DNA from 3 places in the Rhodococcus sp. Q1 genome. Region 3 is predicted to be linked to each of the others. Evidence: riboswitches for the same ligand, from Rfam matches in the RefSeq annotation. Region 3 holds a riboswitch; each other region holds the start of a gene.
The links. A riboswitch is a leader RNA that binds a small molecule or an ion and turns the genes downstream of it on or off. The one in region 3 is predicted to bind thiamine pyrophosphate.
Positions count from the first base shown of each region.

Region 1: linked by a shared signal. The riboswitch ahead of EQ874_RS12515 (ABC transporter substrate-binding protein) and the one ahead of thiO (glycine oxidase ThiO) in region 3 are both predicted to bind thiamine pyrophosphate.
Region 2: linked by a shared signal. The riboswitch ahead of EQ874_RS21330 (3-oxoacyl-ACP reductase) and the one ahead of thiO (glycine oxidase ThiO) in region 3 are both predicted to bind thiamine pyrophosphate.

Region 1 is NZ_SDMJ01000004.1:59,512-64,053, reverse strand. Features, by position in the region: gene EQ874_RS12525 (ABC transporter ATP-binding protein) at 1-386, opposite strand, end outside; gene EQ874_RS12520 (ABC transporter permease) at 383-1,168, opposite strand; gene EQ874_RS12515 (ABC transporter substrate-binding protein) at 1,146-2,159, opposite strand; TPP riboswitch at 2,196-2,292, opposite strand; gene EQ874_RS22895 (hypothetical protein) at 3,008-3,154, opposite strand; gene EQ874_RS12505 (hypothetical protein) at 3,375-3,569, shown strand; gene EQ874_RS12500 (CsbD family protein) at 3,627-3,824, opposite strand; gene EQ874_RS22890 (hypothetical protein) at 3,944-4,120, shown strand; gene EQ874_RS12495 (magnesium transporter CorA family protein) at 4,134-4,542, opposite strand, start outside.
Region 2 is NZ_SDMJ01000011.1:81,816-86,357, reverse strand. Features, by position in the region: gene EQ874_RS21340 (phosphodiesterase) at 1-516, shown strand, start outside; gene EQ874_RS21335 (stealth family protein) at 513-2,009, opposite strand; TPP riboswitch at 2,272-2,363, shown strand; gene EQ874_RS21330 (3-oxoacyl-ACP reductase) at 2,419-3,183, shown strand; gene EQ874_RS21325 (LLM class flavin-dependent oxidoreductase) at 3,183-4,487, shown strand.
Region 3 is NZ_SDMJ01000005.1:253,248-257,789, forward strand. Features, by position in the region: gene EQ874_RS16915 (hypothetical protein) at 1-283, opposite strand, end outside; gene EQ874_RS16920 (thiazole synthase) at 375-1,160, opposite strand; gene thiS (sulfur carrier protein ThiS) at 1,153-1,368, opposite strand; gene thiO (glycine oxidase ThiO) at 1,365-2,429, opposite strand; TPP riboswitch at 2,426-2,538, opposite strand; gene thiE (thiamine phosphate synthase) at 2,565-3,254, shown strand; gene EQ874_RS16940 (NUDIX hydrolase) at 3,274-4,128, opposite strand; gene EQ874_RS16945 (hypothetical protein) at 4,309-4,542, shown strand, end outside.

The sequences.
Region 1 (4,542 bases), on a different contig from region 3:
AGTTGGTGCGGAGCAGCATCCTCGAAGCCGGACAGGCCGAAGGTCGGCAGCAGCTCGCGGGCGCGGGCTCGGGCGTCGGATCGTCGCACACCCTGCACCTCGAGGCCCAGGGTGCAGTTGTCGAGCACCGTCCGCCACGGGAACAGCAGGTCCTTCTGCGGCATCAGCGCGACCCGTCCGGGCGCGGCGGGAAAGTCGCCGATGAGAACCTCACCGGCGTCGGGCTGTTCGAGTCCCGCGACGATCGAGAACAGTGTCGACTTGCCGCACCCGCTCGGTCCGATGAAGGACACGAATTCGCCCGGCGCGACGGAACAGTCGATGCCGTCGATCACCGCCCGGTCGCCGTACGCCTTGTGGACCGACGCCACCGTCACTGCACTCATGTCGCATCCTTCGTGAGCGCCCACGGCGCGACCAGCCGTTCGACGACGTACGTCAGCGCGTACAGCGTGAGCGACAGGACGGCGGTGACCGCCACCGCCGCGAGCACGAGATCGGTTCGGAACGAGTTCTTCTGGGCGCTCATGTAGATGCCCAGACCGGATGTCGCGCCGACGTATTCGGCGAAGACCGCACCGACCACCGCGTAGGTGATGCCGATCCGCAGGGCGGTGAAGAAGCGGGGGAGTGCGCCGGGCAGGCGCACGTAACGGAACTGCTGCCACCGCGACGCACCCATGCTGCGCAGCAACGCTCCCGCCTCCCGGTCGGCCGCCGCGAATCCTTCGAGAAGACCGATGGCGACGGGGAAGAACGTCACCAGCGCGATGACGAGGATCTTCGGCAACAACCCGAAACCGAACCAGATGATCATCAACGGCGCGATCGCGATGATCGGCAGGGTCTGCGACACCACGAACAACGGCACGAAGGCCTGTCGCAACCACGGTGAGAAGTCCACCGCGATCGCGAGAGCCCACGCGAGTGCCAGTGACACGGCGAACCCGACGAGGGTCACCTGCAGCGTGGACCAGGCGTGCCCGGCGATGTCGACGCGATGCACCCACCCCTGCGTGAGAACGCGTGCGGGGGAGGGCAACACCTGCGGGCGGATACCGCTCACCACGACGTACGTCTGCCAGATCCCGACCAGCACCCCGGCGACGAGTACGGCGGGAACGAATCGACGTGCGCGGCCCGTGTTATCGGTCTTCGAGATAGTCATCGGTGACATAGGTCGACCAATCAGGCTCGGTCGTCAACGGGCTGCCGTCGGGTCCGGACAGCAGGCCGTTCTCGTAGAGAAACCGGGCGTAGCCCGACCATTTCCCGGCGTCGAGGACCCCGACGGCACCGGAGGCGTCGCGCATGTACTCGGCGGCGAGCATGCGCTGACTCTCGTAGACGAGTTCCTCGTCGGGGAAGGCACCCGGATTCGCGTCGATCAGGGCGCGTGCCCCGCGATCGGGGTCGTCGGCCGCGATCCGGTAACCCTGGTCCAGAGCCTGCACGAAAGCGCGGGCCTGCTCCGGGTTCTCCGCCATCCAGTCCTCGTTGCCGTCGACGACGATCGCATACGCGTCCGGGAAGCCGTAGTCGGTGAAGCGGAAGTACCGCATCGGCAGGCCGCGGTGCTCTGCCTCGAGACCCTCCCATGCCAGGTACGACACGGTGAAGTCCGCGGTGGACGAGTAGACCGCCTCGTACGAGGACGTTCCGAGCGTCACGTTCTCGAACTCCCCGCGGCCGCCGTCGTTGCGGATCACCTCGGCGAGCATCTCGTCCTCACCGGGGTTCGCGAAGCCCGCGAAGGTCTTGTCGTCGAGATCGGCCGGCCGCGTGATCTCGGCATTGTCGGCCCGCACGGCGATTCCCGTCGCCCAGTGCTGCAGAGGTGCGAGGACCGCGACGGTCCGCGACCCGGCGGCCCTGGCGATGGTGGAGCCGGCGTGCGTGGAGATCCCGAACTCGGCGCTCCCGGCGTCGACGAGGGTGTCGGGCGTCGCATTGTTGTACGGCAGGATCTCGACGTCGAGGCCTGCATCGGTGAACAGCCCCTCCTGCTGCGCCACGTACAGGCCGGTGTGGTTGGTGTTGGGCGTCCAGTCCAACGCGAATCGGATGGTGTCGCTCCCGGAATCGGACGAGCACCCGGTGACCGCGGAGAGTGCGGCGACGAGGGTGAGCAGTCCGGCGAGAGTCCGCCGCGCGTTCACTGCGCGGAGCGGGAGCGGAACGATATGGGGGCAGGCACGGTCATGTCGGGACATCCCTTCGTCAGCATTACCTGATCAGGTTCGACGGGTGTGATCTCAGCCCCGCTCGTGCGGAGCACCCCGTGTCACGGGCGACCCTAGCACTGCGGCTCCCACACGCACCTCCGGGGCGGCGTCGGTCCGCGTACGACTACGCGACGCGAGGATGGCGAAGGGTCCGTCGGTGAACCCCGACGGACCCCTTCTTCCGCTGTTTCCCGTGGAGCAGACCCCGCTCGACGGTATTCGGGCGTACGAACCGCTTCGGCGGTGTTCGATGCACACGAACCGAGCGGGGGGTGCGTGCATCGATGGGAGCCGTAGAAGCTGCTGCGGTGATCGGAAGTGCCCTGACGGCACCGATGGTGTCAGGACCGGCACCGGCGTCGCGTGCCTCTCGTAGGTCGGACTCGGACAGACACTGCACGACCAGTACGAGCTGTGGCACCACGAACTTCCCGATCCCGCGCAGCCGAGGCGGAAAGTGTTGTGCGGCGGACATTCTCTCGGCGGTTTCATCGCCGGCTACTTCGCGGAACGGGACTTCGACGGAGATCGGTCTCGACGGCGTTCCCCGGTCTGTTCGGTGACGTACCCAAGGCGTCGCCGGAGGTCTTCGCAGATCCGGGAAGCGTCCACCGGTGGCTCGACTACGACGAGGTGGGCACAGCGGCGTCGTCACCCCGACGAAACGCGGTGCACCGATCGGGGGGGAGCGAGGTGACGTCGATTGCGGAGCCGGCGCGGAATCACACCGCCCGAGCCGGTGCCGCAGGCACCGGCCGACTACGCGGCCGGGTGAGGTGCGATCAGGCGCCGCGTGCGGAGAAGAGTGAGGTGTAGTCGTGCGGGCCGCTCACCTCGGCGACAGCGGTGACGGCTTCGATCTCGGCGTCGGCTTCCGGAGTGGTGGGCGCGAGGAAGAGAGGGTTGTCGAATTCTTTGTTCTGGCTCATGGCCGTCCTTTCGGGTGCGGTCGGGGAGACCCCGGCCGTGGGGCAATGCGAAGAAGAGGGGCCGCGGTACACGCGGCGGGGAACTCTCACGTCCGGTCCGGAACCTTCGGGCACCGAGGTGCGAGGTTGCTCATCCCATGCGAGCCGAACGATGCTCCCACCCTACACCAGAAGCTTCGCGCGACGTTTGATCGGCGAGTTGCGTGGGAAGACACTCGGCATGGCTACCTACAGAGTGATCGATCCGACCGGTAACGTCGTGGACACCAAGGAAATCGAGAGCGCGGACGACGCTCACGCCTGGTTCGTCGACCAGCGCGCCGACAACAGTGAACTCGGCTGGCGCATGGAGGCGCAGAACGAACAGGACGGTACCTGGCACTTCTTCGACGACACCGAAGGCACCTCGAAATAGAGCCCACACGCACGCGGTGCCGGTAGTCGCAACTACCGGCACCGCGTGTATCGGGGACTACTTCTTGAAAGCGTCCTTGACGTGCTCGGCGGCATCCGAGACCTTGTCGCCGGCCTGCTTCAACCCGCTGGAGGTCTGGTCGCCGCGACCCTCGGCTTCGAGATCACGATCACCGGTTGCCTGACCGGTGTTCTCCTTGATCTTGCCGCCTGCTTCTTCTGCCTTGTGCTTTGCCTTGTCGACGAAGTCGGCCATGGGTCCTCCTATGTCATCGAACGTTGCCCTTACGGAGTACCCGACTCGAACCGAGCGAAACCGAACACGGCGTACTCGTCCGTGTCAGACTTCGACGACAGACAGCCAGGAGGAGATCGATGTCGCATCCCACCAACCCCGGGCCCGAGGGCGACGACCCGATCGGTGACGCCCCGGACGCCGACCCCGAACTCGTCCGCGACGGTCCCGTGCAGCACCGTCGATCCGCGGGGGCGGTGATCGCCACCGTCGCGGTGGTCGTCGTGATCGTCGTGCTGCTCGTCGTCCTTCTCTGAGCGCGGCGAGGGATCACAACCAGTCCCGCTTCTTGAACAGCACGTACAACGCGATCGCCGACACCGTGATGATCGCGACTCCGGTGAGCATGCCCCACCACTCGCCGAAGCCGGGATAGGGCACGTTCATGCCGTACCAACCGGTCACAGCGGTGGGGACCGCGATGATCGCGGCCCATCCCGTCAGTTTCTTCATCACGATGTTCAGACGGGCGTCCTGCAGCGACAGGTTCGTCTCGAAGACGGTGTTCACCATCTCGCGGAGCGACTCGGTCCACTCCGCCGCCCGCATCACGTGGTCGTACAGGTCGTTGTACGAGCTGTCGAGTTCGGGGTGACGGTTGTTCTCGGCGCGGGTGCGCATGACCGCGTTGATGATCTCGCGCATCGGCAGCACCACTCGCCGAAGTTGCACGAGTTCC
Region 2 (4,542 bases), on a different contig from region 3:
CTCGATACTTCGGTTCCGGGCCATCACCACGGCGAGGTCTCTGCCGAGCAGCTCGCCTGGCTGGCCGACGAGCTCTCGACACCCGCGCCGTTCGGTACCGTTCTCGCACTGCATCATCCGCCGGTGCCCAGTGTCTTCGACATGGCCGTGCTCGTCGAACTCCGCGACCAGGCCGGTCTCGCCGAGGTGCTGCGCGGCACCGATGTGCGTGCCATCCTCGGTGGCCACCTGCACTACTCGACCTCGGCGACGTTCGCGGGCATCCCGGTGTCGGTTGCCTCGTCGACCTGTTACACGCAGGATCTGAACGTTCCGGTCGGGTCGCAGCGTGGGCACGACGGCGCGCAGGGCTTCAACCTCGTGCACGTCTATCCCGACACGATCGTGCATTCGGTGGTGCCCAGCGGAAGTTACGCCACCGCCGGGCAGCCCCACACGGCCCAGGATGCGGCGCGACGTCTGGCCGAAGCCGGCATTCGCATCCCCGAGAACCCCGACCTCACCGTTCGCGTCTAGTCGATGTCCGGTCGACCCGGGTAGTCGGTTTCCCAGGGCGCCGGAATCGGGTAGTACCGCTCGAGGAACTGCGTGACTTTCGCCGTCCGCAACTCCAGGTCGACTTCCGGCGTACTGCCGTCGTTCAGGCAGAACAGGTCGAGGTTGCGCCGAGCGAGGATCGTGTCCAGCCGTCGCAGTCCGGTCTTCGCCGTGGTGTCGACGTATGCCACCTTCGCCGTCGTCTGCTGTACCGCACGGCCGGTCAGCAGTGTGTAGTAGTGGTAGAAGGAATTCGTCACCGAGATGTTGTCGGCAGCCCGGAACGGGCTCGCTGCCGTCGCCGCGAACTCGTCCGCGAACTCCTGTTCCATCTCCGCCATGATCGACCTGCGAAGCGGGACCGGCGTGTGCTCGAGGTGCCGGGTGATGGTGACCCCGAATCGGTCCTGCAGCAGCGTCCGGTTCAGGCGGGCGGAGTTCTCGAAACCGCTGCGCGACGAGTGGTTTCGACCGAGACCGATCCGCACGTCGCACTCGATGAACTTGCCGACGCCGCCGCCGGAGAAGAACAGGCTCGGGCTCACCCGGCGACCGAAGAACATGTCGTCGTTCGAGTACAGGAAGTGCTCGGACAGCCCCGGGATGTGGTGCAGCTGCGACTCGACCGCCATCGAGTTGTAGGTGGGCAGCGCCGACGGGTCGGCGAAGAACTCCTCGCTGCGGACGAACGTCACGCGCGGATCGTCGGCGAGCCACGCCGGTCGCGGCGAGTCGGTGGCGACGAAGATCCGCCGCACCCACGGTGCGTACATGTGGACCGAACGCAGGGCGTACTTGAGTTCGTCGATCTGCCGGTAGCGCGCCGGCGAGTCGTCACCCTCACCGACGACATAGTTCTGCATGAGCTTCGCGCGCTCGGCCTGGAACGACGTCGACGACCCGTCGACCCAGGAGAACACGAGGTCGATCTCGAACGGGATGTCGCCGGGATGGCGGTCGAACATGCCTTCGATCGTGGGCCACAGCTGCCCGTACCGTTCGACGGTCGTCCGGCGCATCTCGTCGCGCCGTGCGGTCGTGCGGGTCAGAGCATTCGGGCGAGGCATGATCACTTCGTCGTCGGTGTAGGTCCACAGCTCGATGTCCACGCCGTTCGACGCGCCGTACCGCAGCCCGCTGGTCAGCTCGACCCGCGGGCGGAACAGCCGGAACACCCGATCCTTCTTGGCGGGCGACAGGTGTCCGTCCGCGACGAGGGTCGAGCGACGCTTCGAACCGACGGCCTTCGAGTAGAAGGGTTCGTCGGAGCATCCCTCGGCGAGAGCGGCACGCAGCCTCTTGCGATCGGACCGGTCGATCGCCAGGATCGGACGTTCGCTGTCGTCGCGCACCAGCAGGTAGTCGATGCGCGCCCGGTCGAGCACGCGGCGCAGGAACAGCACGTCCTCGATCTGCGCTTCGTCCGGCGTGGTGGTGGTGATGGGAATCGCGTAGCGGTCCTCGAACCACACGACGTCCTCGTGGCGCGCGGGTCCGAGGACCGGGGCACGGTCGAGCGGCGGGGCGTCTCCGACCTGCTGCGAAAGGGGGACGTAGGGAGCGTTGTAGGGGGCCGGCGAGTGCGTCGGAATCTCCTTTCACGGGTCGGGTCAGGAAAGGCTCATTTTAACGCCGATCTGAGCTAAGTTCCCGGGTCGGTGATGTGACGATCCGATGAATGCCGACGCCGACGGTCTCGAAGGGGTCGAGATCCCGAGGTGTAACCTGTCCGCAGGACTCGACACGGGGTGCCGGACACGGCTGAGAGAACACCCGTCGAACCTGATCTCGATTATGCGAGCGAAGGGATGCCGAGCCGGCGACAGGCCTGAGGTCTGTCGCCCTCACGCACCCTTCCCGACACAGGGAAGGCACAGAAAGATGTCACTGCAGAACCGGATCGTCCTCGTCACCGGTGCCGGTCGCGGCCTCGGCCACAGCATCGCGCAGGCGTTCGCCGACGAAGGAGCCGCCGTCGTTCTCGATTACCGGCGCAGCGGCGAGAGCGCGCACGAACTGGCCGACAAGATCGGACCCGAGCGTGCCGTCGCTCTGAAGGCCGATGTCACCGACCGCGCCGAGGTCGAGTCGCTGTTCGCGCGGGCCCGCGAGCACTTCGGGCGACCCGTCACCACGGTCGTCAACAACGCCCTGCCCGACTTCTCGTTCAACGGCGACGCCCGCGCCAAGGCCGACGAGATCGGATACGCCGAATTCGGTGCCCAGTTCGATGGGGTCGTCGGTGGTGCCGTCAACGTCATCCAGGCGGCACTGCCGGGCATGCGGGAAGCCGGCGGCGGCAGCGTCGTCAACATCGGCACCAATCTGTTCCAGCATCCGGTGGTCCCGTACCACGACTACACCGCCGCCAAGGCCGCGCTGCTGTCGCTGACCCGCACCTTCGCCGCCGACCTCGGCCCCGACGGGATCCGCGTCAACATGGTCTCCGGTGGTCTACTGCGCACGACCGACGCATCGTCGGCGACGCCGGAGGCGGTGTTCGATCTCATCGCGTCGTCGACGCCGCTGCGGAAGGTCACCACTCCCGAGGATTTCGCGGCCGCGGTGCTGTTCTTCGCATCCGACTGGTCGCGGGCCGTCACCGGGCAGAACCTGGTGGTCGACGGGGGACTGGTGATGAACTGATGCCCGGACCACGCACCCTCCACCTCAACGCCTTCCTCTACGGCGTCGGGCACCACTCTGCGGCATGGCGCCATCCAGGCTCCGCCGCCGAACGCATCGGCGACATCACATATTTCGAGGAGCTTGCCCGCACCGCCGAACGAGGACGCCTCGACGCCGTGTTCTTCGCGGACGGTCACAGCGTCAACCCGAAGTACACGGCGGGCACCACCTGGTTCCTCGAACCCCTCACCGCGCTGGCGGCCATGGCGCGCGCGACCGAGCACATCGGTCTGGTCACCACCGTCTCGGCAAGCTTCTTCACGCCGTTCCACGCGGCACGGATGCTGGCCTCGCTCGACCACATCAGTGGTGGCCGCGTAGGAGCCAACATCGTCACCTCGATGTTCGACGACGAAGCGCGCAACCACGGATTCGACGCGCTCCCGCCGCACGCGGAACGATATGCCCGGGCGGAGGAGTTCATCGAAGTGCTGTGCGCACTGTGGGATTCGTGGGACGATGGCGGTATCCTCGTCGACCGGGCCGGCGGCAGGTTCCTGGACTCCGACGCAATCCGTCCGATCCATCACCGGGGCAAGCACTTCCGCGTCGACGGTCCCCTGACCGTGCCGCGGTGCCCGCAGGGCCGCCCCGTGCTGTTCCAGGCCGGAGCATCGGAGACCGGCCGCAACCTCGCGGCCCGTCACGCCGAGGCCGTCTACTCGGTCGCGTGGGACATGACCGCGGCGCTCGAGTACGCCACCGACCTGCGTGCACGCATCGCCTCCGTCGGCAGGGACGCCGGTTCGGTCGCCATCCTGCCGGGGCTCGTGACCTACGTCGGCCGCACCGAAGACGAAGCGTGGGCGAAGAAGGCGGAACTCGACGCTCTGCTCGACATCGACGCCGCTCTCGCCCAACTCGGAGTCTTCACCGGTCAGGACTACACGCGCCACGATCTCGACGCTCCCGTCGGAGACCTGCCGCCCATCGAGGAGTTCACCGGTCCGCAGGGCCGCTATGCGACGGTGCAGCGCATCATCGAGACACGCCGCCCGACCTTGCGCGAGCTGCTCGGTTACCTCGCAGCGGGTGGTGGCCACGCGACGATGATCGGCACCCCCGAATCCGTCGCCGACAGCATCGAGGAATGGTTCACCGCGGGCGCCTGCGACGGTTTCAACCTGATGTGTCCCGCCTATCCGGATTCCCTCGACGACTTCGTCGACCTCGTGGTCCCGGAACTGCAGCGCCGCGGCCTGTTCCGGACCGAATACTCCGGGTCGACCCTGCGCGACTCGCTCGGTCTGAAGGCGGTGTAACAGAGCGCGAACCGGTCATCGGAGCGGGTTGTAGAGCGCACCGATGACCGTTTCG
Region 3 (4,542 bases):
GCAGTTCGATCCCGTGGGTGGCACCCGGCGCCGAGGAGTACTCGTAGAGCGGGCCGTCGAAGGCGGTTCCACCGGCGCGCACGATGCCGGCGCAGATGCCGTCGCCCAATGTCAGCACGGGTGGCGTGGACAACTCCGTCGTCGCGCACGACCTCGGTCCGGTGTTCGACCAGCCCATCTGACACGGTTCCTGGGCGCCCGCGACACCCGGCGCCGCGACGGCGACGACAGTGCCCATGAGCCCGGCAGCGGCGGCAGCGAGAATTCTGTGTGCAACTGTCATGCCCGGGGATCGTACAGACCGATCGGTAACCCGTCGCGCAATAATCGGAAAACCCCTGAACACCAAGGTGCTCAGGGGTTTCCCGTACCGGTCACGGCTCCATCGGCGAAGATGCCTGGGCCCAGAAGCGTTTCGGGATCCGGCCGGCGTGCCGGGCACGGAATCCCGCTTCGACGGCGTGCCGCATCGCGGCGGCCATCAGCGCGGGATCCTTCGCGCGGGTGACGGCGGTGGCGAGCAGGACTGCGTCGCACCCGAGTTCCATCGCGAGCGCGGCGTCGGAGGCGGTTCCGATCCCCGCGTCGAGGATCACCGGCACGCCCGCGGCCTCGACGATCATCTCGATGTGGTGCGGGTTCGAGATACCGAGGCCGGTGCCGATCGGCGAGCCGAGCGGCATCACCGCGGCGCATCCGACATCCTCGAGTCGCCGGGCGAGGACCGGGTCGTCGGTCGTGTACGGCAGGACGACGAACCCGTCGTCGACGAGTTGCTCGGCCGCCGAGACGAGTTCGATGGCGTCGGGCAGCAGTGTCCGTTCGTCGGCGATGACCTCGAGTTTCACCCAGTCGGTCTCCAATGCCTCCCGGCCGAGTTGCGCGGTCAGCACCGCTTCCTTCGCACCACGGCAACCGGCGGTGTTCGGCAGCGGTTCGATACCGAGGCGACGCAGCAGATCGAGGACACCCGTTCCGGAGGCCGCGTCGACGCGGCGCATCGCGACGGTGGTGAGCTCGGTGCCCGACGCGACGAGCGCCTCCTCGAGCACGGCCAGGTTCGCCGCACCACCGGTACCGGTGATCAGCCGCGAGCCGAAGGTGCGGCCGGCGATGGTCAGCTCCGGCAGATCTGCGCCGGGATCGCGTGTGTCAGCCACCTTGGACCGCCGTGAGGATCTCGATGCTCGCACCCCGGGGCACCGGCTCCGACCATCGTCCTCGCGGGCACACGACACCGTCGACGGCGACCGCGATTCCCTTCTCGGGCAGACCGAGCTCGTTCAGCAGCTGCGCCACCGTCGGCGCCGCGTCGTAGTACTTGTCCTCACCGTTGACGGTGATGCCCACGGACACCTCGTTCGTCATCCCACACTCGCTTCCGTAATTCGTCGGGGACAGGCGTATTTCGCATCGGCCAGCGACCGCCCGCCGAGTTCGGCGAGCACCGCGTCGACGGTGAGGGGCGTGAGCAGCACACCGTTGCGACCGTGCCCGGTCGCGGCGACGACACGATCGGAGACCCGGCCGATCAGCGGCAGGTTGTCGGGCGTCATCGGGCGCAGGCCCGCGCTCGCCTCGAGCAGCTCGTACTCGCCGAGCGCCGGAAAGATGATCTCGGCATCGGCGATCAGATCGCGCACACCCGCCACCGTGACCTGCGTGTCGGACGCCTCGTACTGCGTCGCCCCCACCACGAGACCGTCGTGGCGCGGAACCAGGTAGGCGGGACGCCCGTGGACACTCGCGCGCACGGTGCGTTGCGGCGGCGGGGTCGCGCCCGGCCGCACCCGCAGGCGCAGGATCTCGCCCTTGACCGGGCGGACCGGAAGGTCCGGCCACAGACGTGCCGAGGCCACCCCGGCCGCGAGCACCACCTGGTCGTCCGGCAGGTCGGCCGGGTCGTGCACGGCGGCGTCCGAGAAACGCACTCCGGCGCCGGTCGCCGCGACGCGCAGGGCGTCGACGAGCGCACGGTTGTCGACCGACGACTCGGTGGGGGCGAGGAGTCCGAGACGGACCTTCGGACCGAGGGACGGCTCGAACTCCCGGATCTCGGCGCGGGAGAGCAGCCGCATCTCGTGCCCCTGCTCCCCCACCCATTCGGCGACGGTCCGCAGGTCGGCCGCATCGGCCGCATCGAGCGCGACGGTCAGGGACGCCTGGGCGGTGAACACATCGACGCCGGTCTCCGTGCGCAGCGCCTCCGCGAAGCCGGGCCAGCGGTCGAGGGAGGCCGCTCCCAGGGACAGGACGTGGTCTTCACCGGGCCAGCCCTCGGACAGCGGTGCCAGCATTCCTCCGGCCACCCACGAGGCTCCGCTACCAGGATTCGGGTCGTGCACGGTCACGATGTGTCCCGCGCGGGCCGCGCGCCATGCGATCGACAGCCCGATCACTCCGCCACCCACGACGGCCACAGTTGCCATTGGTCCACCTCACTCCCTGCGCCGGCATGATCCGGGTCAGGTCATAACGGTCGGGGCCGGCAGGCCCCCTCTCAGCCCCGCGATCCCCGGGACTCCCGTGTCGTCACTTTCGCTCTAGAGGCTACCGTCTTGTCCGTGACCACCTATCGCGGCAACCATCCCGACCCGCGCGGCCGACTCGCCACCGCCCGGCTGTACCTGTGCACCGACGCCCGCCGGGACACCGGCGACCTCGCACGGTTCGTCGAGGAGGCCCTCGCCGGTGGGGTCGACATCGTCCAGTTGCGCGACAAGGACTCGGCCGGCGAGAAGAAGTTCGGACGGCTCGAGGCACGCGACGAACTCGCGGCCCTCGAGATCATCGGCGAGGCGTGTGCACGCCACGGAGCACTCCTCGCCGTCAACGATCGCGCCGACATCGCGCTCGCAGCGGGCGCCGACATCCTGCATCTCGGTCAGGGCGACCTGCCGGTGCGGCACGCGCGGCAGATCCTCGGCGACGAGATCGTCATCGGCCGGTCGACGTCGAGCCGGGCGCAGGCCGCGCTCGCCGACATCGAGGAGGGCGTCGACTACTTCGCGTCCGGACCGGTGTGGGACACCCCGACCAAGCCGGGCCGTACCGCGGCGGGGCTGGAGGTGACGCGCGAGGTCGCGCAGTCGCAGCCGGCACGACCGTGGTTCGCGATCGGCGGCATCGACCTCGAACGGCTCCCCGAGGTGCTCGACGCCGGTGCCACGCGGGTCGCGGTGGTCCGGGCGATCACGAAGGCAGACGATCCGCGGGCCGCCGCGGCTGCACTGAAAGCGGCTCTGCCGGTCTGAAGACCGGTACGGCAGGGCGCTACAGCCAGCCCAGCACGGCCGAGGGCGACATCGCGAGCGTGCCCTCGGGCAACCGCGCGCGCAGACCGCGATCCGCAGTGACCACGACCGTCACTCCCGGGTCCACCACGGCCGTCGCGGTCGCGGCGAGCCGGGCCAGTTCGTCGTCGCCGCTGCCGTCCGCGGTGTGCACCGGGATCCGGACGTCGTCGATCGTCGCGGCGCGGGCGTGGCCTTCGAGGACCGCCTCGACGCGGGGCACCCAGCCGAACGACCCGTCGGGAAACTCGACGGTGCGGGGCAGCGCCGCGGCGAGGTCGGCGAGCAGGGCGGCGGTCGCACCGGGGCGGTCGCGCCACCACCCGGTGGGGCCACCGGCCCCCAGCACGTTCGCCGTGTCGAGCAGCATGCGCACCGGCGCGGTGCGCAGCGACGGCCATGCCTCGGCGAAACCGCTGTGCAGCGGCATCGTCTCGACGTCCGGTTCCGGCACCCAGCGCAGTTCGGTGCTCTCCTGGTTGAGGCTGGTCACGAGCGTCTCGGCGGCATCGGCGACGACGGTGGTGTAGGTCCACCCACCGGCGAGACCGGAGGTGACGCGTTCGGCACGCACCGTCACCGCCTCGACGTCGATACCCGCCTCTTCGTGCGCTTCCCGCACGGCTGCGTCGACGGTGCTCTCGTGCGAGTCGCGGGCACCACCGGGAAGGGCCCAGGTCCCACCTTGGTGCGACCATGCCGCCCGATGCTGCAGGAGTACCGCGGGCCGACCGTCCGCCAGCGGAGCGCGCAGCAGCAGGCCTGCGGCGCCGTGCCGTCCCCAGCGCTTCCCGCCGTCCGGGCCGGCCGCCCAGCCGTCGCCGTCTCCACGCATAACGTCCGCCTCTCCGATCCGCCTCGCCCGGGCCTGTGCCCGGTACCGGATCCCGCCGTCCGTGGACGGCAACAATACCGCCGGGCTGCTTATATGCTCCCCTCAGACCGCTCGACACGAGGAAGGGAGTGCCCGGTGGACGTGCGGATCACCCCTCCTTTCGCTCCCATCGGGAGCCACGTGCGCGAGACTGCCGGTACGGACGATCCGGACGCCCGTGTCGATCGCTTCCGCGCCCTGCTGCGATCGACCCCGGTCCGGTTGCTGATACTCGGGGCGGTGCTCACCGTGTTGCTCGTGGCCTCGGCCGCGGTGTCCGCGACCACCGTGTCCGGCCGGCAGGCCACCCACGACCGTCTCCTCGTGTCCGTCGAACCGCTCGCGAGCGCGGCCCAGAATCTCTACAGCGCGCTC